One region of the Metabacillus sp. SLBN-84 genome, then DNA from elsewhere that is predicted to be linked to it. Evidence: a T-box and tRNA genes for the amino acid it is inferred to sense, from the RefSeq annotation. Region 1 holds a T-box; the other holds one or more tRNA genes.
What was found. A T-box is a leader RNA that pairs with one kind of tRNA and senses whether it is charged. The one in region 1 lies ahead of alaS (alanine--tRNA ligase), so its partner is inferred to be a tRNA-Ala.
Positions count from the first base shown of each region.

Region 2: it has a tRNA-Ala gene. The T-box ahead of alaS (alanine--tRNA ligase) is inferred to sense a tRNA for this amino acid. The anticodon was not compared.

Region 1 covers NZ_JBRJIP010000001.1:1,369,735-1,380,096, forward strand. The annotation lists gene RKD52_RS06705 (tetratricopeptide repeat protein) at 1-124, shown strand, start outside; gene recD2 (SF1B family DNA helicase RecD2) at 140-2,515, shown strand; gene RKD52_RS06715 (PRC-barrel domain-containing protein) at 2,518-3,018, shown strand; gene RKD52_RS06720 (hypothetical protein) at 3,033-3,224, shown strand; gene RKD52_RS06725 (AI-2E family transporter) at 3,802-4,863, shown strand; T-box leader at 4,909-5,117, shown strand; gene alaS (alanine--tRNA ligase) at 5,186-7,819, shown strand; gene RKD52_RS06735 (IreB family regulatory phosphoprotein) at 7,932-8,198, shown strand; gene ruvX (Holliday junction resolvase RuvX) at 8,200-8,616, shown strand; gene RKD52_RS06745 (DUF1292 domain-containing protein) at 8,648-8,935, shown strand; gene mltG (endolytic transglycosylase MltG) at 9,138-10,265, shown strand.
Region 2 covers NZ_JBRJIP010000001.1:990,462-1,000,823, forward strand. The annotation lists gene RKD52_RS04770 (methyl-accepting chemotaxis protein) at 1-117, shown strand, start outside; gene RKD52_RS04775 (MarR family winged helix-turn-helix transcriptional regulator) at 214-657, opposite strand; gene RKD52_RS04780 (MFS transporter) at 668-1,876, opposite strand; tRNA gene RKD52_RS04785 (tRNA-Ala) at 2,048-2,120, opposite strand; gene RKD52_RS04790 (hypothetical protein) at 2,229-2,729, opposite strand; gene RKD52_RS04795 (hypothetical protein) at 2,924-3,277, shown strand; gene RKD52_RS04800 (DinB family protein) at 3,361-3,849, opposite strand; gene RKD52_RS04805 (AMP-binding protein) at 3,905-5,554, opposite strand; gene RKD52_RS04810 (DMT family transporter) at 5,691-6,593, shown strand; gene RKD52_RS04815 (peptidase MA family metallohydrolase) at 6,638-7,702, opposite strand; gene RKD52_RS04820 (N-acetyltransferase family protein) at 7,821-8,342, shown strand; gene RKD52_RS04825 (NAD-dependent epimerase/dehydratase family protein) at 8,360-9,238, shown strand; gene RKD52_RS04830 (hypothetical protein) at 9,508-9,696, opposite strand; gene thiT (energy-coupled thiamine transporter ThiT) at 9,789-10,361, opposite strand.

The sequences.
Region 1 (10,362 bases):
AGGCGTTGGATATGCATTTAAGGAAAAACCTGAAAAAGCGCTCCAAATGCTTGAGCGCGCGCTTGAGATTCAGCCCGGTCACGCGATGGCTGCCAATCTGAAACAATTATTGCAAGAGATGTAGCGGGGAGGAGATCTTGTGCAGCAACAGGCGGATCTGTTTCAGGAACAGGAACGGTTTCTAAAAGGAAAAATCATCACGGTTATTTTTCAGAATGAGCAAAATCATTACACCGTCCTGAAGACGGAGGTTCTTGAAACAAGTGAAAACATTGATCAAAAAGAGATGACCGTGACAGGCTATTTTCCGCTTCTGCATGAAGATGAAACGTACACCTTCTTTGGGATGGTCACGCAGCATCCAAAATTCGGCCAGCAGTTTCAGGCAGAGCACTATAGAAAAGAGATACCTAAAACGAGAGACGGGGTCATCCAGTATCTCTCAAGTGATCTTTTTAAAGGCATCGGCAGAAAGACGGCCGAGGCCATTGTGGACGAGCTTGGGGAAGGGGCCATTTCAAAAATGATGGAGGATCCGTCCCTTCTTGATAAGGTCCCGAAACTCGGGAACGACAAGGCGAAGCTGCTGCTCGATCAGCTGAAGGAGCATCAGGGACTTGAACAGGCCATGATTATCCTGAATCAGCTCGGATTCGGCCCGCAGCTGTCCATGAAAATTTATCAGGCCTATCAGGACAGAACGGTACAGGTCATTCAGGAAAACCCGTTTCAGCTCGTAAAGGATATAGAAGGCATCGGTTTTGTGCGGGCAGATGAACTTGGGGGCCGCATGGGGCTTGGGGGAAATCATCCCGAGCGAATCAAAGCAGCCTGCTTTTACACGATCGAACACCTTTGCCTTCAAGAAGGCCATACATATGTTTCAACTGAACAGCTTATTGTAAAAGCAATGGATCTCCTGAATCAGTCCAGTGACATGAGAGTGATTGAAACGGATATTTCAGAACAGATTATTAAGCTTGCAGAAGACAGAGGCATCATCATCGAAGAGGACAGAACGTACTTGCCTTCGCTCTATTTTGCGGAGCAGGGGCTTGTGAAGAGCATTCAGCGGGTTCTTCTGCAAACGGAGTATGACAGCCTTTTTCCCGAGTCAGAGTTTCTCCTGTCACTTGGAAACCTCGAGGAACGGATGAACGTTCAGTATGCTTCCAGTCAGAAAGAGGCGATTCAGACAGCTCTGATGTCGCCGATGCTTCTTCTTACAGGAGGACCGGGAACAGGAAAAACGACCGTAATTAAAGGGATTGTCGAGCTGTATGCCGATCTGCACGGGTGTTCTCTTGACCCAAAGGACTATAAAAAAGAAGAGCCTTTTCCCATTTCACTGGTGGCGCCTACCGGACGTGCTGCAAAGCGGATGACAGAAGCGACGGGACTTCCTGCCGTCACGATTCACAGGCTGCTTAAATGGAACGGGGCAGAAGGCTTTGACCACGGCGAGGACAACCCGATTGGGGCCAAGCTTCTGATTGTAGATGAAATGTCCATGGTGGATACCTGGATTGCCCATCAGCTTTTTAAAGCCCTGCCTGAACAGATTCAGGTGATTATGGTAGGTGATGAAGATCAGCTGCCTTCTGTTGGACCCGGCCAGGTTTTGCGGGATCTTCTTGAGTCAGATGCCGTTCCAGTCTTGCGCCTGACGGATATTTACAGACAGGCAGAGGGATCATCCATTATTGAGCTTGCCCATGATATCAAAAAAGGGAGGCTGCCAGAAAACCTTGCCTCCCCGACGAAAGACCGTTCCTTTATCAGGTGCAGCGGCACGCAGGTAAAGGAAGTGGTGGAAAAAGTGATCGCCAATGCTATTAAGAAAGGGTATACCGCACGCGATGTGCAGGTTCTTGCTCCTATGTACAGAGGGCCTGCAGGCATAGACCAGCTGAACGTGATGCTGCAGGAACTGTTCAATCCAAAATCCTCCGGCAAGCGCGAAATGAAGTTTGGAGAAACGGTGTACCGGTCGGGCGATAAAGTCCTACAGCTTGTCAATCAGCCTGAAAGCAATGTGTACAACGGCGATATCGGGGAGATTGTCTCCATCTTTTATGCAAAGGAAAACACGGAAAAAGAAGATATGATCGTCATTTCCTTTGACGGCAATGAAGTGACTTATACAAAATCAGACTTTACTCAGTTTACGCATGCGTTCTGCTGCTCCATCCATAAATCCCAGGGCAGCGAATTTCCCATTGTGGTTGTGCCGGTTGTCAAGAGCTATTACCGGATGCTCAGGCGGAACCTAATTTATACGGCCATCACCCGGAGCAAGCAGTTTCTAATCCTTTGCGGCGAGCAGGATGCGCTTCTCCGGGGAATTGAAAACCGCGATCATCTGAGCAGGCAGACGTCTTTAAAAATGAAGCTTTCCCAAAAGCAGGAGGAAGAAAAGCAGCTGGAGTCAGTGCTTCCTTTCGGTTCGGCAGATGCCATGATCGGAATGGAAGGCATTACCCCGTATGACTTTATGGAAGACAGCAGAATCTAAGAGTGTTCGGAAAGGGGGAGTTTCTCCTGCGGACATTCACAGAGCTCAGAGGCCTTCCTGTAGTCGATCTGGAAGACGGTTATATAGCGGGGTATGTATGTGATGCATGCCTTGATAAAAACGGCCGTTTCACCGGACTTTTGCTGCATGAAAAAGGCTTTTTTAAGAAAGGGCGCATCGTACCGAGTGAATCGATTTGCACCATCGGCAAGGACGGAATTATGATGAAAGGAAGAAGCACGCTGAAATCGCTGTCTGAATTCAGAGAAGCTTATTTCCTAACATCACGCCGCCGAATCCAATACAAAGAGGTTTTTTCTGCAGAGGGCGAGAAGCTTGGTCTTCTCGCAGATGTATATTTTTCTGAACATTTGGGCACCATTGTAGCATATGAACTGACGGACGGATTCTTTGCAGACATGATGGAGGGAAAGAAGAAACTTGATCCTCCAGGGACTTTAACGATCAGCAAAGATGCAATCGTCATGGATTTTATTCATTAGCGAGGTGCACCAAATTGTTGAAATGCCCGAATTGCAAAAGCAAAGATATAGGGAAAATCGGCGTAAACCAGTATTACTGCTGGGGATGCTTCATAGAGCTGTCTGTATCTAAAGGACAGATTTTCACCCACCAGGTGGAAGAGGACGGTTCGTTAAGTTCTCTTGATGATCTTTTCTCAGATGATGACCGAACAATCAGCATGTAAACGCAGCAGCAAGGGGGAAATGAGTATGAACCGGCGAATGACCTCAATGCTTACAGATTTACTTGGACGTGTTTCCGTTTCTAAGCGGGACATGAAAAAAATGAAAAAACGCATTAAGAAACTATTCTGATGCGCGCATGATGAAAAGCAGTCAGGTTACCTGGCTGCTTTTTTATTTGAATAAAGGGCATGCATCCCTATAAAAATGATCAGCGGGAATATGGGGTACCAAAAAGGGAAAATGCATCCCTATAAATACAAGCTTCAATAGTATAGGACAACAGGTAAAACGAAGATCAGAAAATAGTGCAGCTAGAACAACTTCTTTAAAGAGTTTTCCTCTATCTTAACTCTCGTAAAACACCAGTGAACTGAAGCGGAAGGCTCCAGGCGCTCCCCGCGGAAAGCAAGTGACTGGAGCGAAAGGGAACGGGTACAGGTACAGTTTGAGATTTATATTCATCATAAAAACAGCCTGCAATTAGTAAAGAGAGGATAATGAGTTCGCGTCATTCTTCCCAGCCCATGAATAATTCCCCCCTCCATCACCAAACTAAAGACGAGGAGGGGATGCAACTTGAGAGAACGATATGTCAAATGGCTGCTGAGAATCGCAATATTCCTTCTGACCCTGCTTTCTGTTTTTCTCTTTATGAAGCTGAGAGTACTGTGGGATCCTTTGTACATGATGATAAAGGCCATCCTGATCCCTTTTTTAATTGCAGGCTTTATTACATATTTGCTCCATCCGGTAATTGAAAAGCTCCACTCTACAGGTGTGCCCCGGACACTTTCGATCCTGATTATCTACACCCTTTTCTTTGGCGGGGTCGGGTACGGCCTCTATAAAGGCATTCCGGTGATGATTATTCAGCTGAAGGAATTATCGGCCAGTTTTCCTGTGCTTGAGCAAAAATACCAGGGCTGGCTTGAGATGGTTCACACCCAGACGGACCGGTTCCCTAATGAAATTCATACAAGAATTGAAGAGGGTTTTCAGAATGTTGAAGCATGGTTTTCATACTGGATTGATAAAATTCTGAGCAGTCTGGGCAAGGCTGTTGATTACATTCTGGTTCTCGCGCTGATTCCATTTCTGGTTTTTTATATGCTGAAGGATTATGAGCAATTGAAAAAAGCAGCCTGGTATTTGACTCCTAAAAGATGGAGAGCGGAGGCTTCCGTTTTTGTCAGAGATGTCGATCAGTCGCTTGGCAGCTATATAAGAGGTCAGCTGCTCGTCTGTGTGATTATTGGACTTCTTGCGTTTGTTTCTCTTTGGTTTTTTGATATTAAGTATCCGCTCGTTATCGGAATTCTGATTGGGGTTACGAACGTTATCCCGTATTTCGGGCCTGTCATCGGAGCGATTCCGGCTGTCATCATTGCAGCATCCATGTCACTAAATACGGTCTTGATTGTTGCTGCCATTATTTTCACGCTTCAGTTTATTGAAGGGAACATTCTCGGTCCGCTGATCGTCGGTAGAAGCCTTCATATGCATCCGATTGTGATTATGCTTGCTTTGCTTGCGGGTGGTGAAATAGCCGGTATCATTGGACTGATTTTGGCTGTTCCTGTGCTTGCGGTGCTGAAAGTCACACTCATGCATCTCATGCAGCTGAGAAGACAGCATTGACAATGGGTTGGCGTTAAACTATAATTCAGCGTATAAAGCGCAAATAGGAAAACGATGAAGGAACGAGTATGTTTCAGACCATCTGACAAGAGAGGGGCTTGTACGCTGAGAGAGCCCTGAGATGAAGGGGAACAGAAGGCTATTCCGGAGTGCGGGCAAAACCTGCCGGTGAAACCACGTTACGGTTTTAATGAAGTGATGGACTAGTATGTCTATAATCAGGGTGGTACCGCGAGCAATCTCTCGTCCCTGTGAAAATCAAGCGCGATTTTCACAGAGGCGGGAGTTTTTTATTTGCATCTTACATAAGGAGGAATAAAGTATGAAAACATTAACCTCAGCACAAGTACGCCAAATGTTCTTGGACTTCTTTAAAGAAAAAGGACATGCAGTGGAACCAAGTGCATCTCTCGTGCCGCATGAAGATCCGTCGCTCTTATGGATCAACAGCGGGGTTGCTACATTGAAAAAATACTTTGACGGACGGGTGATCCCTGCAAATCCAAGAATTTGCAACGCGCAGAAATCAATCCGCACAAATGACATTGAAAACGTCGGAAAAACGGCGCGCCATCATACGTTTTTTGAAATGCTGGGCAACTTTTCCATCGGCGACTACTTTAAAGTAGAGGCGATTGAATGGGCATGGGAATTTCTGACGGACAAGAACTGGATCGGTTTTGACCCTGAGAAGCTTTCGGTTACCATTCATCCGGAAGATGATGAAGCGTTCCTGATCTGGAAAGATAAAATCGGTGTTCCGGAAGAACGGATTATCCGTCTGGAGGGCAACTTCTGGGATATCGGAGAAGGTCCAAGCGGACCGAATACAGAGATTTTCTACGACCGTGGAGAGTCATACGGAAATGACCCGCAGGACCCTGAGCTATATCCGGGCGGCGAAAATGAACGCTATCTTGAAGTGTGGAACCTTGTGTTCTCTGAGTTTAACCATAATTCCGACGGCACGTATACTCCGCTTCCGAAGAAAAACATCGATACGGGTATGGGCCTTGAGCGGATGGTTTCGGTCATTCAGGATGTGCCGACTAACTTCGATACAGATCTGTTCATGCCGATCATCAGCGCAACAGAAAACGCATCAGGCGAAAAATACCGCGTGGATGCTGAAAAAGATGAGGCCTTTAAAGTGATTGCCGATCATATCCGAACAGTGACATTCGCAGTCGGTGACGGAGCACTTCCTTCTAATGAAGGCCGCGGCTATGTACTGAGACGTCTTCTCCGCCGTGCTGTAAGGTATGCCAAAAAGCTTTCCATCAACCGTCCGTTCATGTATGATCTCGTTCCGGTTGTGGGAGAAATTATGGTTGATTTTTATCCGGAAGTGCAGACTAAAACGGAATTTATCCAAAAGGTGATTAAAAACGAAGAAGAACGTTTCCATGAAACACTGAATGACGGCCTGGCTATTTTATCGGAAGTGGTCAAAGTCCAAAAAGCGAAAAGCAGCTCAGTTATTCCTGGAGCGGATGTATTCCGTCTATACGATACGTACGGTTTCCCTGTTGAATTAACAGAGGAATATGCACAGGAAGAGCAGATGGAAATCGATCATGAAGGCTTTAAAAGAGAGATGGAAGGCCAGCGGGAGCGCGCACGTGCTGCAAGGCAGGATGTTGATTCGATGCAGGTTCAGGGCGGAGTGCTCGGCGAAATCAAAGCGGACAGCACGTTTGTCGGCTACAGCAGCCTTACAGCAAAAGCTGCCGTTTCCGTTCTTTTGAAAAACGGAGAGATCATCAATGAAGCGCATGAAGGAGACGAAGTGCAGCTGATTCTGAATGAAACGCCATTCTATGCAGAGAGCGGCGGACAGATTGCAGATGAGGGCACAATTGAAAGTGATGCTGTGAAGCTTCAGGTCAAGCATGTCCAAAAAGCGCCAAACGGCCAGAACCTTCATACGGCCATTGTTGTAAGCGGAACAGTGAAAACAAATGACGAGGTAACAGCTTCTGTTGATGAAAAAACACGCAGTGCCATTATTAAAAATCATACAGCGACACATCTTTTGCATCAGGCTCTTAAAGATGTCCTTGGAGGACATGTCAATCAGGCGGGCTCCCTTGTAACAGGTGAAAGACTCCGCTTTGACTTCTCTCATTTCGGACAGGTGCAGCCTGAGGAACTTGAGCAAATTGAACAGATCGTCAACGAACAGATCTGGAAAAGCATCGGAGTAAATATTGAGCTTAAGCCGATCGCTGAAGCAAAAGAAATGGGTGCGATGGCTCTGTTCGGAGAGAAATACGGAGATATAGTGCGGGTCGTTCAAGTCGGCGATTACAGCCTTGAGCTGTGCGGCGGCTGCCATGTTGACAATACAGCGTCCATCGGGATGTTTAAAATTGTGGCTGAATTAGGAATTGGCGCAGGCACACGAAGAATTGAAGCTGTAACTGGACAAGGTGCGTATCAGCTTGTCAAAGATCAGCTGTCTATCCTTTCAGACGTTGCAGGAAAACTTAAATCAAGTCCGAAAGATGCTGCAAACCGGGTTGACGCGCTGCTTCTGGAAGTTCGTTCTCTTCAGAGGGAAAATGAATCATTGACAGCTAAACTGGGTAACGTAGAAGCTGGAAGCTTGCTGAGCCAGGCTGCTGAAATTGACGGAGTTACTCTTCTTGCAAGTAAAGTAAGTGCAAAAGACATGAACAGTCTGCGTTCTATGGTGGATGAGCTGAAGCAAAAACTTGGATCAGCGGTTGTTATTCTTGGTGCTGCACATGACGGGAAAGTCAGTCTTGCAGCTGGTGTAACAGGCGATCTAGTTAAGAAAGGCTATCATTCCGGCAAACTGATCAAAGAAGTCGCGGCTCGGTGCGGCGGAAGCGGCGGAGGGCGCCCTGATATGGCTCAGGCCGGCGGAAAAGACCCTGATAAACTTGAAAGTGCCCTGAAATATGCTTCAGAATGGGTGAAAAGCGTCTGATTTTTCTTCCTGCAAGGGAAATCCGTTTTATAATTTCCATACTTAGTGTAGAATGGTAATAAGAATGGACAAGCAGATTCAAACAGACGAATCTGGGAAAGAGGTGCGTGTGATGAGTTCCTTTGACAAAACAATGAAGTTTAATTTTTCTGAGGAAGCAGTGGAGACGAACGTAAATGAAGTGCTGTTCACTGTTTATGATGCCTTAAAGGAAAAAGGGTATAACCCGATCAATCAGATCGTAGGTTACCTGCTCTCCGGAGATCCCGCTTATATTCCGCGGCATCGCGATGCAAGAAATTTAATCCGCAAGCTTGAACGCGACGAACTCATTGAGGAATTGGTCAAATCGTACTTACACCATCATAGAGAGGATTAATATGCGAATTATCGGGCTTGACTATGGCTCCAAAACAATCGGAGTCGCTGTCAGCGATGAACTTGGCTGGACAGCACAGGGAATCGAGACAATTAAAATTGATGAAACAGCAGGGAATTTTGGGCTTCCCAGGCTGACTCAGATTGTAAATGAGCATCATGCAGAGAAATTTGTCCTCGGTTTTCCAAAGAACATGAATGGAACGGTCGGACCAAGGGGAGAAGCAAGCCAGAGGTTTGCTTCAAAGCTTGAAAAAACCTTCGGCATCCCGGTCATCCTCTGGGATGAACGATTATCCACGATGGCTGCAGAACGTGTTCTGCTCTCAGCGGATGTCAGCAGAAAAAAGAGAAAAAAGGTAATTGATAAAATGGCTGCCGTCATGATCCTTCAGGGGTACCTTGACAGCCTGAACTAACCGGCAGCAAACTATAGATGAGGTGACTTACATGGAACACGGAGAAAAACAAATTACAGTAGTAGACGAAAACGGCAACGAGCAGCTTTGCGAAATTCTTTTCACTTTCGCTTCTGAGGAGTTCGGAAAGTCTTACGTCCTTTACTATCCGCTTGGCGAACAGGATGACGAGGAAGAAATCGAAATTCATGCATCAAGCTTTGAGCCTACTGCAGACGGCGTGGACGGGGAACTTGCTCCGATTGAAACAGAAGAAGAGTGGGATCTTGTAGAAGAAATGCTGAATACATTCCTTGACAACGAAGAGGAAGAAAATTAAATCGTCAGATGAGAATAAACCGTCATTTGACGGTTTATTTTTTTTTGCTTTTAATACCGTATAAAGGGAACACTCTTGAAAGGGGAAATTCTCTGTTTTTGCGGGACGTGACAGGCGCTCCCGTAAAAATGTGGTGGAATTTGGCGAAAAAATGGTCATTATGTAGTATAATCATGATGATGAAAGGGGGAGCTCGTCCATAATGTCAGAGGGAGATTCGAACAAACATACATTGCAGCACAAACTCCTGGAAAAACAGCAGGAAGCAAGAGTCATCCGGAAGATTGTCCTGATTGTTGTCGCTGTTCTGCTTATAGCTATGACAGGGCTGATCGGCGGAGGCTATTTATATATCAAATCCGCGCTTGAGCCGGCTGATGAAACAGATAAAAAGGCAGTGAATGTAAAGATACCTATAGGTTCATCTGTCTCATCCATTGCAGCTATTCTGGAAGAAGAAAAGATTATTAAAGATAAAAGGGTTTTCAAATACTATGTAAAATTTAAAAACGAATCAGGTTTTCAGGCTGGTGACTACAAACTTACTCCAGCGATGGAACTTGAAGATATCATCGCAAGTCTTAAATCAGGCCGGGTGATAACAGACGTTGTGTTTCAGATTCCCGTCCCTGAAGGTATTCAGCTCACACAGATTGCAGCACAGGTTGCCAAACATTCCGGCTACCCTGAAAAAGAAGTGCTGAACAGAATGAACAGCAAAGAATTTATTTCGGCTATGCAGAAAAAATATCCGGAAACCGTGACAAAAGAAATTTACGGCCAGGATATTAAGTACCCGCTTGAAGGCTATTTTTATCCGGCAACTTATCCGTTTTATGAGGAAAAACCTCCGCTTGATCTGATCTTAGAAGAAATGATCAAGAAAACAGATGAAGTGGTCAAGCCTTATGCAGACCAGCTCGAAGAAAAAAACATGCCGGTTCACAGGTTTTTGACGATGGCCTCTCTCATCGAAGAAGAAGCGACCCAGTCAGCTGACAGGGAAAAGATTTCAAGCGTTTTTTATAACCGGATCAGCAAAAAAATGCCGCTTCAGACCGACCCTACCGTACTATACGCACTTGGAAAGCATAAAGACCGCGTGTTTTACAAAGATCTTGAAGTAGAATCACCCTATAATACGTACAAAGTACAGGGACTTCCGCCGGGACCGATTGCAAATCCGGGAAGCCAGTCGATGAAGGCGGCAATTGAGCCTGCCAAAACGGACTATCTCTACTTCCTCGCAACGAAAAAAGGCGAAGTGATTTTCACGAAAACACTTGCAGAACATAACAAAGCAAAAGCTGAACACATCACGAATAAATAAGAAACAGGGGAAGGCGAAAAAATTCGCATTCCCTTTTCTATTGTGGTAAAATATATCGAGTTGCAAAGACAAAGATAAACAAAACGATAAATACAGC
Region 2 (10,362 bases), 380 kb from region 1:
AAAAGTGCTGCCGTTTCTTCAAAGGAACAGCTCTCGGCCATGCAGGGAGGTTTCCGCTTCGGCTGCTTCACTGAGCCAGATAGCCGGCGAGCTTCAGGAAGAACTGAAAAAGTTTAAGTTTTAGGTAAAGGAAAGAGCTGCAGGTTTTAGGCTGCAGCTCTTTTTTCTATGGCTTTTTGGCTGATTCTACTTGTATAACCGGCGGAACGGGCGTTACTTTTTAAGATAATTAATCATCAAATTAAATGCTTTCGTTACCGTATTCAAATCATCCTCAGCAAAGAGAGAAAATAATTCCTCAGTCAGACGATCTTCAATCTCGTCAATTTTATTAGAATAAGCCACTCCCTGCACATCAAGATGAATAAAGCTTTCGCGAAGGTTTTCCGGATTTTTTTCCTTGCGGATGAATGTCTCCTGCTGAAGTACTTTTAACACCTGGCTGACTGCGCTCTTCGAAATATTCATGCGCAGGGCAATTTCCGTTGTTGTCCAGGTCTTTTGTCTTTTAAACAGCAACAGGATTTGTTCCTGCTGATAGGTCAGATTAAAATCATTCAGATCGGTAAAGTATTGTGTCAGCAGGAGGTCAAGCTCATCAATCTGCCGGTACATTTGAACAATTTGCTGTTTTTTCAGCGAATCCACAGGCTTCATTCCTTTCGGGTTAAGGTGTTTTTCGCAGAGTGCCGCCCTTGATGTATAAGAAGATGGCCGCTGCAAGCATCAATCCTGCAAAAACAAGCAGGAGCGTCTGAATAGGCACGGACAATGCGACGAGAACGGACAGAACCGAAAAGGCAACAGGCTCAAGCCCGGAGGCGGCGAGCGCCATGATGCTCATGACCCTGCCGAGCTTATCCTGATCACTGTGTTCCTGCATAACCGTCACGGCAGGCAGATAAACCAGCATCAGCATAAATCCGCTCAGTCCGGCTGAAAGAGCGAGAAGCGAGATGGACTCGGCCTGGGTATAAAAGAAAAACGCGATTGCAGTTAAAAAGAGAGCCCTGTAAACAAAACGACCGCGGTGCACCGACCTGAGCATCAGCATAAGGAAGCTTGCGGCAAACGTTCCGACTGCAAGGCCACCTTCAATCAGACTCAGATCAAATGGCGTGCCTCCGCGCTCGCCCACAAGAATGGGTATGCTCATAATGACAGGACCCATCACAAACAGGTTAACAGAGGCGATGGCAAGCGTTCCGGACCGCAGCACAGGCGTTTTGGACACATACGAAATCCCTTCCTTTAAATCGTCTATAACATAGCGCATCGACAGCTTCCTTGCATCCGGCACCGAGTCGCCGATCCATTTCGGAAGAATCAATGCGGCCGCAAGGAAAATCAGTGCACTCGAGGTTCCAAAGCTCAGAGAATATCCTCCAAGCGTCAAAAGCAGCCCGGCCAGAAACGGGCCAATCACAAACATCAGTTCAAGTGATCCCTGAAAAAGCGAATTGGCGCGGTGAAGCTCCTTCTTTTTAACAAGAGTCGGCAGGAGCGATGAAAGAGCAGGATAAGAAATACCGTCAAGAATCCCGAAGGAAACAGCGATCACAAGCAGAGCTGTAACCGAATAAGATTCTGTCACGTGAAGCAGCACCATCACAGCCATGAGCAGTGCCTGCACAATGTTTGTCAGAAACAGCAGCCTGCTTTTCTGATAGCGGTCTGCAAATACGCCGCCAAAGACCATCATCAGCACTCTTGGAAGAGAAACGGCTGTCATAATCAGCCCAAGAAGACCGGGCTGTTCAAGCACATCAATGGTAAGCCAGGATACACTCAAAAAGAATATGGAAAATCCGAGTGTCACAAACACACCGGACAGCCAGGTGAATAAAAATCGACGGTTTGATAGAACATTCATCATATGACCTCGTTGTTTTAGTAAAGTTTAGTTAACTAAACTATATAAGAAAGAGCGACAGAAAGTCAAATGGGGAAGGGTGCCAGTTTTCAGATGGAAGGATAAAAGAAAGCAGCGGTTTGACAATTATTTTATAAAACAAAAAAACCCTTGCTGCACAAGGGTTTCCGGATATGGAGCATAACGGGATCGAACCGATGACCTCTACGCTGCCAGCGTAGCGCTCTCCCAGCTGAGCTAATGCCCCGTATAGAATTAGTGCCAGTTGCTTTTGGCGATATACTAAATTATACTCCGACATTCACTATGTTGCAATAGAAAAAACAGTCAAAACGAAAAAAATTTTGACTGTTTTTTATTTGCTTTCGGTTACTCCGAAAATTTGCTCATGGACATATCCGTTTACGGCAATATCTAAATCATGAAAATAACGGTGGAGAGTCAGGACGGTTTCAGCGTTTCCTGCGATGACACTGTCGGCATGCATGGTGATGGCTTCAAGATCTGCTTTTAAAGCGGAATCTTCTGTCAGGGGAATGAAATGGCCGGCATAGGCCTTGGCTGCTTCAGCCCGGGCAATTTGGTCAGGCATGTTCAGATCATTGATTCTTTCCCAGCCGGTTGTTTGATTATAGAACTCATGAAATTTTTTGATGAATTCACCTGCATCAGCGTATTCAGGATTTTCTGTGTCCCCATAATCCTGCACTTGCTGAGGGGGCCGGTTGGTTTCAGCGGCGGTTGGATGTTCTTCAGCACCCGTGTTCTTCAGGTAAACCATTGTCCAGACGCCGATCACCCCGGCCGAGAGCAGCACCAAGACAGCTGCAGCTGCAATTTTAAGTCCTTTATTCAAGATTCCAAGACTCCTTTTATTTAAGTGCGACCTATTAAATGATACCATTATTTTCTTTATCTGGATGTATCGTGGATAAAAAGAATCAAAATTTACATAGGCTTATTACACTATTTTGTTCTCTATTGAGAACTTATCGTGTAAAATACTAATGTCAGGAAATCTTTGTAAAGGAGGTGAACATTCTGAAAAAGTTGAAACATGCAGTTATTGCTTTCGTCCTTATTTCTGCTCTTTTTGCTCCGACATCTGCTCTTGCTTCCGGATACAATTATTCGCAGCCGCAGCAAAATTCGTTCGACTCGTTTCTTGATTCGGTCTTCTCTTATTTCTTTGGGGACAAGAATACGAAATATGATTATGGAAGCAGCCAGAAAAACAAGTATGAAGCAAATACGGTGAAATACGACGGCAAGTATTATTATTGCTGGACCAAGTTCTGGTGGGGATGGGGCTGGAAAAAGTATACGAAGAAAGAATGGGAAGATTGTTTCCCGCAAGTTCCTAAGGAGTCATGGGAAATCTGGAAGAAGTGGTATTGCTGGTGAGGCTCCTGAATACATAATCAGGAACAAAAAAAAGCGCAGACGGTGTCTGCGCTTTTTTATATGGCTTCTGTGAGAGCCTCTCTTCAGGAAACCGCACTTCGCACTTCAAGCAGCTGAAGGAGATGTCTTTTTTCATGATATCCGATAAATTCAATCCACTGTTTAAGAGAAAGGTCTCCGAGATGCGGATGCTTCATCGCCTTTGCTTCCAGGTCGTGTTCAGGTGCTGTTTCTGCAAAGTTAATGAGCTCCCGGCGTGACCGGTCAAGCTTCGCATACAGCTCATCCTTTGAAAAGGGGCCATCTGCCGGCTTCAGGTTATCAGGTGCCGGCACTTTGTGCGAGCGGTCAATAACGAGTTGGAGCGGTTTTTCTGAGGCATCCTTTTTCTCACCGTTCATCAATACGTGCTTGAGGCCGCCTGTTATGACGGTTTCCATCAGATAGAGATGGTCGAGAATCTGTCCGGGACTCCAGACATCCTGTGAAGGTTTCAGGTTCAGCTGTTCATCTGTCATGTGCTCTGTTTCTTTCATCAGTTCTTCCCGTACGTTCAGTGTATAAGTAAGCACGTTAATCTCTCCCTTCTGCTATTATTCTATCAAACCTGTCTTAAGGAATCTCTTCTCAGCTTTTTTCAGACAGTTCTCTGGCCAGTTCCTGTTTTACCTGTTCTCTGAGTTTGTATTTCTGGATTTTTCCTGAAGCGGTCATCGGATAGTCTTTGACAAAGGTGTAGTATTCAGGGATTTTATAGTGGGACAGCTGTCCTCTGCAGAAGGCTTTTACGTCATCAGCAGTAAGTGCTGCGCCTTCTTTTAAAACGATGCAGGCTGCGACTCTTTCTCCGTATTTTTCATCCGGAATGCCAATCACCTGAACGTCCACTATGTCTTCATGACGGTAAAGGAACTCTTCAATTTCACGCGGATAGACATTCTCGCCGCCGCGAATAATCATATCCTTGAGGCGTCCGGTGATGACAACATAGCCGTGCTCATCCATCGTGGCCAGGTCGCCGGTGTGAAGCCAGCCCTGTTTATCAATAGCTTCCTCAGTAGCCTCCGGCATTTTGTAATACCCTTTCATGACAAGATACCCTCTTGTGCACAGCTCGCCCTGCACGCCTCTTGGCACTTCTTCTCCTGTAACGGGATCGATAATTTTCACTTCCACATGCGGATGTGCCTTGCCCACTGTTTCCACTTTGCGTTCGATGGAATCTGTTACAGTCGTCTGCGTAATAACAGGCGAGGATTCTGTTTGTCCGTAGGCGATTGTGATTTCAGACATGCCCATGTCGTTCATTACTTTTTTCATCACTTCAATCGGACAGGTGGAGCCAGCCATAATGCCTGTTCTTAAAGTGGAGAGGTCGTATTTTTTGAAATTAGGAGAGTTCAGCTCTGCAATAAACATCGTTGGCACGCCATGCAGCCCGGTGCATTTTTCTATTTCAACCGTCTGAAGAACAAGGTCGGGATCGAATTCCACAATCGGAACCATTGCTGCGCCGACTGAAACGCAGGCAAGCACGCCGAGAACGCAGCCGAAGCAGTGGAAAAACGGGACGGGAATACACAGGCGGTCTTCATGAGTCAAATTCATCGCACTTGCCACCAAAAACCCGTTGTTGACGATATTATGATGCGTCAGCATAACGCCTTTCGGAAAACCGGTTGTACCTGACGTATACTGCATATTGATAACGCCTTCAGGTGTGAGCAGACTCTCGCGTTCTGCAAGTTCTTCATCCGTCACTTTCATGCCGCGGACGAGAAGATCGTTCCAGCTGAGCATTCCCTCCGGTGCTTCGTTTTGGCCTATGTAAATGAGATTCTTCAAGTAAGGGAGTGCAGGCTGTGAGCTGTTTTCTGAAGAGGTTTCAGTCGTGATGGAGCGGACCAGATCAACGTAAGATGTTCCCTTAAAGCCGTCGATTAAAAAGAGAGCGGCAGAGTCGGACTGCTGCAGCAGATACTTAAGTTCACTGCTTTGATAGCTGGTGTTGACAGTGACAAGCACGGCCCCGATGCGGGCTGATGCAAACTGAAGGAGCAGCCATTCAGGAACATTCGTGGACCATATGGCAATGTTTTCGCCTTTTTTTACGCCAAGTCCGATTAATGCTTTTGCAAGTTTTGTTGTCTCGCGGTAAAACTCATCATAGGTATAGCGGATGTTTTCTTTTGAATAGACGACCGCATCTCTATTTCCGTATGCAGAAACGGTATCTTTCAGTAATTGGCCGATGGTTTTGTTTTTGAGTGAATGCATAGGACCTCCCGGAACATTTAAATGGTTACGCTTTCATTATAACTATTTTTTGAAAGTTTTGAAAATAATATTCTGCAAATTGCCGGGTCCGTCATGCAGTATAATGGAAATGAGTGAATGGTGAAGGAGAAAAAACATGAACAAAACCACTTTGTATCCATATATCGCACTGGCTGTGGGAGTTGCGGCTGTTTCAACATCCGCTATTTTTGTCAAACTGACATCTTCTCCTGCGCCGGTTATTGCGTTTTACAGGCTGTTTTTTTCCACGCTGCTTGTTCTGCCTCTTTTTCTGGCAAAATGTCTGCCGCAGCTGAAGACGATGTCACGGAAAGACTGGAGCTATTCCGCCCTGGCCGGAGTGCTGCTCGCCTTTCATTTTATCCTTTGGTTTGAATCCCTGAACTACACGTCTGTGACAAGCTCGGTTGTTCTCGTGACGCTGCAGCCTCTGTTTGCTTTTATCGGAACGTATTTCTTTTTTAAAGAAAGGGTTTCAGTCAGAGGAGTAATAAGTGCCCTGCTGGCGATTGCCGGCAGTGCCGTCATCAGCTGGGGGGATTTCAGGATCAGCGGCCTCGCTCTGTTTGGTGATTTTCTGGCTCTCGCTGCATGCGCGATGGTCACGGCATACCTTCTTTTTGGCCAGGGAGTGAGGAAAAGGCACTCTCTGACGCTTTATACGTTCATCGTCTATGCCGTCAGTTCTGTGACACTTCTAATCTACTGTCTGGCTCTGAAGTATCCGCTCAGCGGCTATCCGCAGCAGGACTGGATGTATTTTCTTCTGCTTGCTGCAGTCCCGACCCTGCTTGGGCATTCGCTGTTTAACTGGTCGCTGAAGTGGATTTCGACAAATGTCATCTCGGTCGCCATTCTGTTTGAACCGGTGGGCTCGATTATCCTGGCCTATTTCTTTTTGGCGGAAACGGTTCTCCTTACGCAGGTGATTGGCGGCGGAATCATTGTTGCCGGTGTGCTTCTTTTTATGACTGAGAAAAAAACCGGAGCAGAAATTCCTGAAAAACAAGCCGTGTAAAACGGCAAAGAGCACCCGGGCTGTTCCCTGGTGCTCTTTGCATCTTACTGCTCTTTTAATTTTCTCTCTAACTCTTCATACGTAAATCCGGTTTTATTTTTAAGGGCTTCTTCAAAGCTTCCGGCAGCTTTTGTTTCCTTCAGCAGCTGGAGGATCATCTCTTCTCCAAATTCATCAGCAAGCATCTTTACAGCATAATAGCTTTGAGTATAAATGTCTGCGTCCGTGCTTTTCTCAAGGGCATTTGCCCAGTCTCCCGGATTGATGAGATCGTAAAAAGAAACGGTAGACTGAAGGGGGATAAGCACCTCTTTCCCATTATACCCCGCATATTCAGCCAGTCCTTCATTAAACCAGATCGGGATTTTGTAAGGCTCAATGCCGAGCTTCTCAAGTGTCTTTTCTAAATAATAATGAGAATACTCGTGGTAAAACGTTTCAATCACAACAGGAGATGAGGCATTGTATTCATCCGGAATGACAACTGCCATCGTTTTTTTGTTGTGGTCGTAAAATCCCATATAATCCAGATAATCAAGCTCGTGCAGAGAATCAGGCGATTCGTCTAAAAGAAGAAGATCTATAGGCTGATCCTCGATCTCGCCGAGCAGACGCCTGCTTATTTCTCTTGCCTGTTTAAACTCGTTTTCTGCCAGTTCAAGATCCTTTTTCTTAAGTGACGGATAAAAAACGGTCATATGTGAGATTGTTTTCGTCATTGCCTGGTCTTTGTAATCTTCGTAAGGATCAACCGGAAGAAAGGCATTGACCTGGAATTCGAATTTTTCGCGCGGGCTGATGCTCTGGTAATTCACATGAGTGGTCATGATGTTCATCAGCACAACGAAAAACAGCGTAATGATCAGGCCGATGCTTGTTGCCGAAAGGGCGATCGTTCCTGACAGCCCTCTGAAAAAAAGAAGGTTCCGTTCTTTGCTGTGAATCATTTCATAAACGGAATAGATAAAGAGGCCAAGGAGAAGCAGGCATATGATTGTGCCGGAAATAACAGACGCCGGGATATTTAAAAAGAGAAATAAAACGTAAAAGACGGCGGTAAAGTACACGATATAAAAAATGGACAGGGCGGCATGAAGTACGATTTTCACGGTAAGCCTCCAATTGATTAAGTCTAATAAACTTATTCTCTGCAAAAAAAGAAACTCCTTTTGAAACAGGGTTTTTATTGAAAGTTGTCGAATTTTAGTCAGCAAGGAGTGTTGGAAAATGAAGGTACTGATCAGAAAAGCTGCCAGAGAAGATGCAAAGCAAATTGCAATTGTACACGTCGACAGCTGGCGGACAACGTATAAGGGAATCGTAGCAGATTCATTTTTAAAAAGTCTGACTTACGAAAGCAAAGAGAAAATCTGGCACAGTATAAATCCGGATACTGTTTTCGTTGCAGAAGATGAAGAGGGCAAAATTGTCGGGTTTGCGGGATTTGGTCCGTCCAGGTCTCAGGAATACGGCTATGACGGCGAATTATACGCCATCTATCTTCTGAAAGAAGCACAAGGCGCAGGTATTGGTAAGAGTCTGGTTCGTGCGGCAGCAGAGGAGCTGATGAACCTGAACTATCAATCGATGATGCTGTGGGTAATGAATGACAACCCGTCAAAGGGGTTCTATGAGCGATACAGCCCTGAAAAAGTGGGAGAGGATACGTATGCAATTGAAGGCACCGATCATCCGGAGACAGCATTCGGCTGGAATCTGAAGGAATTGTCAGCGCGGCTGAATACATAAAAGGAGATGAAACTGCATTGAAAACCGCGTTAATACTTGGAGGCACACAGTTTTTTGGGAAGAGACTTGTTCATAAGCTTCTCGAGGACGGAGTAATTGTGACGGTCGCAACAAGAGGAAGAACCCGGGATGATTTTGGAGACGGAGTCGAGCGTCTTGTCATTGACCGGGAAAAGAAAGAATCAATGACCCGGGCTTTTGAAGGAAGGCAATGGGACACTGTCTATGATCAATCCTGTTTCTCGCCGCTTGAAGCCAAAACGGCTTATGAAGCGCTTGAGGGTAAAATAGGCCATTATATCTTTACATCAACAATGGCTGTCTATGAATTTGGCAAAGAGCGAAAGGAAACGGATTTTGCCCCGCTCTTGTTCGACCCGACCTTTAAACACCGTAAAGAATATGGGGGAATGACCGGTTATCAGGAGGCAAAGCGCGGTGCCGAAGCGTATTTGTTCCAGAATGCGAAAGTGCCAGTTGCTGTTGTCAGGCCTGCTCTGGTCATCGGAACAGATGATTACACCGAGCGCTTCTTATTTCATGTAGACAAAGTGAAAAAAGAAGAGCCCATTGGCGCGAAAAATGATGATGTTTCTTTCAGCTTCACTTCATCTGAAGATGCAGCAGGTTTTCTTTTTCATGCAGGAAAAGAAAGGCTGACAGGAGCGTATAATATAGCGTTTGAAGACAATTTCTCTCTGAGAGAACTGATCGGCAGGATTGAGAGTGCTGCAGACAAACCCGCAGTCATTACAGGAGAAGTGACAAAAGAAAACGCGTCTCCGTACGGTCTTCCGGGTGACTGGACGCTGGATGTGACAAAAGCACAAATGACAGGATATTCTTTTGGAAACATGAACGAGTATGTTGAGAGTTTAATAGAAAAGCTGCTGTAAACTCCCGCGGGAGTCTCTGTGAAAGCAGAGACTCTTAATAAGCCTCCGTAGCTCTAGAAGGGAAGAGCGCCGGAAAACAGTAGAACCGGGTCGCAAGGCGAAGGTTTCAGAAGCACCGAAAAGCAACTATGCTGAGGCAGGTGAAATTCCTGCCGGTGAAAATCCGTAGGGAAGCGTGTTCCCCTTAGCCTATGCTTACGAAAGGAGTGCGGGTTCGAATCCCGCCGGAGGCATCAAAAAGACCCGGCAGACATCTGCCGGGTTCTAACTTAGATTTGCTGGTTAAAAACCGCTGCAAAATAGGCAAAAACAAATCCGAGGGGAAATGAAAAAACAACCGACCATCCTCTGACAGGGCCATCTTCGCCGCTGATTCGCAGCGCTTCAAAGTAGCCATACAAAAAATGACAGACGGATAGAAAAAAAGCAATCAGCATGAGGGAGTATGTGAGATTCATTTCATGGCCTCCATTAGGAAATCTATTACTATTAATACATGCTGAAAAAGAAGAGATTATGATAAAAAGCACCGGATTTCCGGTGCTTTTCTCTATTTTCTATTTACAATCAGCGCTTTTGAAGTCATCAGCATCAGCACAAGAATGATCGTACAGATGATAAATGTCGGAATCATGTAGGATGCATTGTACCCTGCTGAATATAATAGCACCGGCTGATCTCCTGCAAACTCGGCGAAAAAGACAGCACCTGCGAGTGTATGGGCTGCAAATCTCAGGAAGCTTCCAAGGAAAGCGGCAAGTGTGACATAAAGAATCAGGAGCCCTTTGTTTAAAGGATTAAGTGAGTTCTGAATATGTTTATAAAAAATACCTCCGGCACCAACTACTGTAAAGGCGGCAAAGTAATCCAGAAAACCCTGAACAGGATGGACAATGGTCGTATAGCCCATGACCGTCTGCAGCAGTCCGAGGAGAAAGCCAGTCAGCAGTCCGCCCTTCAGACCGTGTCGGAATCCCATGATCAATACCGGTACCATCGCAAGTGAAATGGAGCCTCCCTGCGGCATTTTGCCGATAAAGCTTGTCGCTAGATCTAAAAGAAAGGCAATGGCAGCAAGAATCGCTGCTTCTAATAAAAAAACCAGGCGCTTATTTGTTTGCATG